2 regions of the Aminivibrio sp. genome follow, and region 2 is predicted to be linked to the other one. Evidence: a T-box and tRNA genes for the amino acid it is inferred to sense, from the RefSeq annotation. Region 2 holds a T-box; the other holds one or more tRNA genes.
What was found. A T-box is a leader RNA that pairs with one kind of tRNA and senses whether it is charged. The one in region 2 lies ahead of thrS (threonine--tRNA ligase), so its partner is inferred to be a tRNA-Thr.
Positions count from the first base shown of each region.

Region 1 (2,457 bases), on a different contig from region 2:
GAAATTCAGCATCCGCCCCCTGTTCCTTCGCCCGAAAGTAGTTCTTCTGGAGCTCTTCGTCCGAGGGCAGTCCCATGCGGGATTCGTCAAGGCAGACGTCCCGTCCTGCTAAAACCTCATAGCCCATGCCGGTGAGGCGTCGGGCAATGATGGAGGCTGTCCTCATCTCGAACCAGCCGCTTTCGGCGTACTTGTGGAAATCCCTGCGGCAGGCGACGAGCTTTTCCGTCATCCTGTCCGCCAGTTCTTCTATCCGTGCATACACGGGCATCCCCTCCGGGTGAATATTTCTTCCCCATATTATGAAGAATAGAGGACCCATTGTCCAATGCCCTTTCCTGGTAAGCATTCCGTGTTATTTTCGGAAAAAGCAGTATACTAAGGCTGATGGAAATGAGAAAATCTGAAGAAAAAAGAACGAGGCGGAACGGTCGCACGGGGCGGGTGAGGTTCTTGAATGATTCCGGGGGATCTGTCGGGAAGGGAAAAGAAAGGATCTGCTTCCTGATCGCCGATGTTTCGGCTATGGTTCTTTTTTCCACGGCATTGTGCATGGGTATTGAGATTTTTATCGCGAAGCTGACGTTTTTTCAGTCCGTCACCGCCAGAATAGCGGCCATACCAGTCAATCTTGTTACCGGGAGGCCCTATGGCTTGTTCCGGGACAGGTTATTTCTCGCCCTCGGGATTGACGGAACGAAACCGTGGAAAATGATTCTGGGCGACACGCTAGCCTTCGTCATTTTTCAGGTCCCGCTCTATGTCATTGTACTCCTTTGCGCAGGGGCGACATGGAAACAGATATTTCTTTCGTCGGCATTCATGTCGGTCGTCTTTTCGCTTGCCGGCAGGCCCTACGGAATCTTTCTTGAATTTTGCAGGCGAATCGCCGGGAATCTCGCAAGAAAACTGTAAGGGGAAAGAGCCGGGTTTCGTCAAGATTCCCCTGTATTCCTAAATCCGCTAATTTTTCAGGCAGAGGGAGTGTCGCCGGGCATAAGGTGAATTCGCCCTCCCCAGGGGCGAAGAGATTATCCCCTGGGGAGGGCGCCTGAGGTGAGAGAAACCGACACGGGTGTCGGTTTCACAGGCAGGCAACCGGCGAACGCAGGGAGCCGAGATGATCGCCTGGGCAGTTGTCAAGGACGACAATCTGCACCCCCCGCCCAAGCGAGCACTGGTGACACTCCCCGCTGCCTGCGGATTTAGGGTATTTCGTGAGAAGATTTGCCTGAAAGAAGAACAGTTTCACGGCTCCATATAAAGACAAGGCTCCGCACAAGTGACGGAGCCTTGTCTTTATATGGAGCCGACTTCCGGACTCGAACCGGAGACCCCATCCTTACCATGGATGTGCTCTACCTGCTGAGCTAAGTCGGCTTTCTTGTATGAAATGGTGGTGGGAGAAGGATTCGAACCTTCGTAGACGGTGTCGGCAGATTTACAGTCTGCTGCCTTTGACCACTCGGCCATCCCACCAAAATTTTGCCTGGCTTTTTACTGGAGCCGGCACCCGGACTCGAACCGGGGACCTGCTGATTACAAGTCAGCTGCTCTACCTGCTGAGCTACACCGGCTCAACGAAGGTATATTATAGCGGCTCAAACGGAGATGTCAACCTTCGATTTGTCCCCTAAATCCGCAAATTTTTCAGGCAGAGGGAGTGTCGACGGGCATACGGTGAATTCGCCCTCCCCGGAGGCGAAGAGATCCCGCTTTGCGCTCTTTGCGGAGAGGTACCTGGGGGAGGGCGCCTGAAAGGAGAGAAACCGACACGGATGCCTCGATCCTAAACCGAGGGTTGAGGGCCGGCAAGGTTTTTCTGCGTGCTGTTCTTTCCTCTTGCGAATAAAAGGTCCCTCCCCATTTTCCGGAGAGGGACCTGCCCTGTAAGTCAGTCAGGATGCGGCGGAAAAGTTCCAGAACCGCCTATCGTCGCGTATAAACGCCGGATGCCGAGACGGTGGCCCCCCTCTGGACAGTGACCGTCATGTCAGCAGGAGACTTCCATCCTTTCACGTAGGAGAAAGAAATAACATGATTGCCCAAGAGGATTTCGCCCACAGTCTGGCCGCTTTCGTAGCTTCCCATTCCGTCAATGCTCCATTGAGCTTCTTTGGGGCCGTCGATAGTAACTGTAATCGCACCGGTATTCTGAGTGTATGCGGCCGAAACGGCAGTTGTGGCTCCCTTACTGACGGTGATGGTTATGGGTTCAGGTTTGATCCTACCGGGCACATCGGAGAACAGGATCCTATAGGTCCCAACAACTACGTTGCCCGCCGTCCATCCGCCGGGGTAATTCCCCTTTCCGTCGAGGCTCCACCGGCCGTCCTTTGTACCGGTGATGTCCACCTTGACCGATCCGGTATGGCGGACATAGGTGCCGGAGGCTCTAGTTACCGCTCCGTTACGGACAACAACCCTCCGATTTTCCGGTTTTGTCCACCCCGGCAC
Region 1 is NZ_JAESIH010000005.1:8,055-10,511, reverse strand. It holds gene JMJ95_RS00260 (amidohydrolase) at 1-265, opposite strand, end outside; gene alaE (L-alanine exporter AlaE) at 454-915, shown strand; tRNA gene JMJ95_RS00250 (tRNA-Thr) at 1,305-1,380, opposite strand; tRNA gene JMJ95_RS00245 (tRNA-Tyr) at 1,395-1,479, opposite strand; tRNA gene JMJ95_RS00240 (tRNA-Thr) at 1,502-1,577, opposite strand; partial or broken gene JMJ95_RS00235 (hypothetical protein) at 1,930-2,457, opposite strand, start outside.
Region 1: it has a tRNA-Thr gene. The T-box ahead of thrS (threonine--tRNA ligase) is inferred to sense a tRNA for this amino acid. The anticodon was not compared.

Region 2 (2,457 bases):
GCCGAAAACGTCCCTGTAAATGAAATCGCAGAGGTTCATGATCCCGATGATCTCGTCCTTGACCTGGTCGGGGCGGCAGTAGAGATGGGCGTCGTCCTGGGTGAAGCACCTGACCCTCATGAGCCCGTGAAGAACGCCGCTCCGTTCATGCCTGTGAACCACCCCGAGCTCCGCCATGCGCATGGGCAGGTCACGGTAGCTCCTGAGCTGGGTTTTGTAGACCAGCATGCCGCCCGGACAGTTCATGGGCTTGATGGCAAAGGGGTGCTCGTCGATTTCGGTGAAATACATGTTTTCCCGGTAGTGATCCCAGTGGCCGGACCGTATCCAGAGATCCCGGTCCAGGATGAGAGGCGTCCGGATCTCGCTGTACCCCCGTTTTATGTGCTCTTTCTTCCAGAAGTCCATGAGACAGTTCATGATCACCATGCCCTTTGGGTGGAAGAAAGGAAAACCGGGGGCCTCGTTCTGGAGGCTGAAAAGATCAAGCTCCCTGCCGAGGCGGCGGTGATCCCTGCTCTTCGCCTCTTCCATCCTGCGGATGTACGCCTCCAGGGCATCCTCGGTAGCAAAAGCGGTGCCGTAGACCCGGGTGAGCATGATGTTCTTTTCGTCCCCCCTCCAGTAAGCTCCCGCCACGGTGAGAAGGCGGAAATGCTTCAGGTAGGACGTGTTCGGCACATGGGGTCCGCGGCAGAGGTCAGCGTAGTCACCCTGGAAATACAGGGACACATGATCCTCCTCCAGCCCGGATATGATCTCCGTCTTGTAAGGATCGTTCTTCTCCATGAAGTAGGCAAGGGCTTCCTCTCTGGTCATTTCCCGCCGTTCCACGGGAATCGCCCTTTTTGCAAGGCGCCGCATTTCCTTTTCAATTTTGGGGAGGTCTTCCTCGGTGATGCCTCCGGGAATTTCCATATCGTAGTAGAATCCGTCCTTTATGGAAGGGCCCACACCGTACCGGGTACCGGGATAAAGTTCCGACACCGCCTGGGCCATAAGGTGAGCTGCGGAGTGACGGAGGATGTCCAGTCCCTCTTCCGAGTCGGCCGTTATGGGAGCGATGTCGCCGCTCTCCATGATTTCCGAGGATAGGTCAACAGCCTTTCCGTTCAGTTTCGCCGCCACGGCGCCGCTTTTGAGGCCGAGTTTGTCCAGTGCTTCCCCCGCTGTTCCCGATGAAAGCCGCACACTTTTTCCTTCCGGTTCTTTCAGTTCATACATGATTCTCTCCTCCTCGTAATAATGAAAAAAGCCCACACATCTCCTTTCGGAGACGGCGTGGGCTGCCGTGGTTCCACTCCAATTCCGGCTTTAAAAAGCCGGCGCTCGTTGACCGCTGTCAGGGGCGGACCCCGGCGCCTTGTTCCCGAAGGTTTTTCGGCACCCGCTCAGGGGCGGTTTTCGAAGAAGCTCCGCAGGAAACCTTCCAGCCTCGGGTTTCCCTCTCTGTCGCGGAGGGGTGCTTCTACTCTCCCCGTCATCGCATAAACTTGTTTTCGTGTCTTATACCCCGAAAAGGCGTTTCTGTCAACTCCTGCCGGTGCTGCCGAAACCTCCCTCGCCCCGATCGGAGTCCCCCAGGGCTTCCTCCCTCCAGGAAATCCTGGACACAGGGGCCAATATGAGCTGGGCAATCCTGTCGCCGGCGGTGACGGTGAAGGATTTCTTTCCGTGGTTAATGAGGAGCACCCGTATCTCGCCCCTGTAATCACTGTCTATGGTACCCGGAGCGTTCAGCACCGTGACACCGTGCCTGGCAGCCAGGCCGCTCCTCGGCCTGACCTGGCCTTCGTACCCCTCGGGAAGCTCGATCCTGAGCCCCGTGGGGACGGCGGCCCATTCACCGGGAAGAAGGACCTTGTCTTCAGCAGCTCTCAGGTCAACGCCCGCTGAAAAAGCCGTGGCATATTCCGGGAGGGGTAGCTGGTTCGCCATCCCCTCCCGGACAATCTTTACTGGTACGTCCATGGAAGGTTTATTCCCTTCCTCCGGACGAATGACGGCGGGGTCCGCCGCCTCTCCTGTCTCCCCGGTCAGGCCTGCCGCCGCCGTGAGAAGGGCGATCCCTCTCGGGGGAAGGATTGGCCTTTGCAGCCGCTGCAAGGGCGGCAATGACCTCCTCCCGCTCCTTTTCGGCGGGAAGCACGTCGGAAAGGCCCTCGTCCGAGATCCGGGCCTCGTTCTCGAGGATGCGGCGCCTGGTCAGGTTCACCCTGTTCATGTCGTCGATCTCCTTGACCATGACCAGTACCTTGTCCCCCACCTTGAAGACGTCGTCCACCTTCGGGATCCTGTAGGTACTCACCTCGCTCACGTGGAGCAGCCCCTCCTTGCCGGGAAGGCATTCAATGAACAAACCGAAGGCCATGAGCCTGGTAACCGTGCCGTAATACACCTCGCCGGCTTCGAGGTCCTTTGTGAGGCCCCGGATAATGGCAAGGGCCTCGTCAACCT
Region 2 is NZ_JAESIH010000074.1:27,690-30,146, reverse strand. It holds gene thrS (threonine--tRNA ligase) at 1-1,224, opposite strand, end outside; T-box leader at 1,270-1,493, opposite strand; gene dut (dUTP diphosphatase) at 1,531-1,971, opposite strand; gene JMJ95_RS12705 (polyribonucleotide nucleotidyltransferase) at 1,979-2,457, opposite strand, start outside.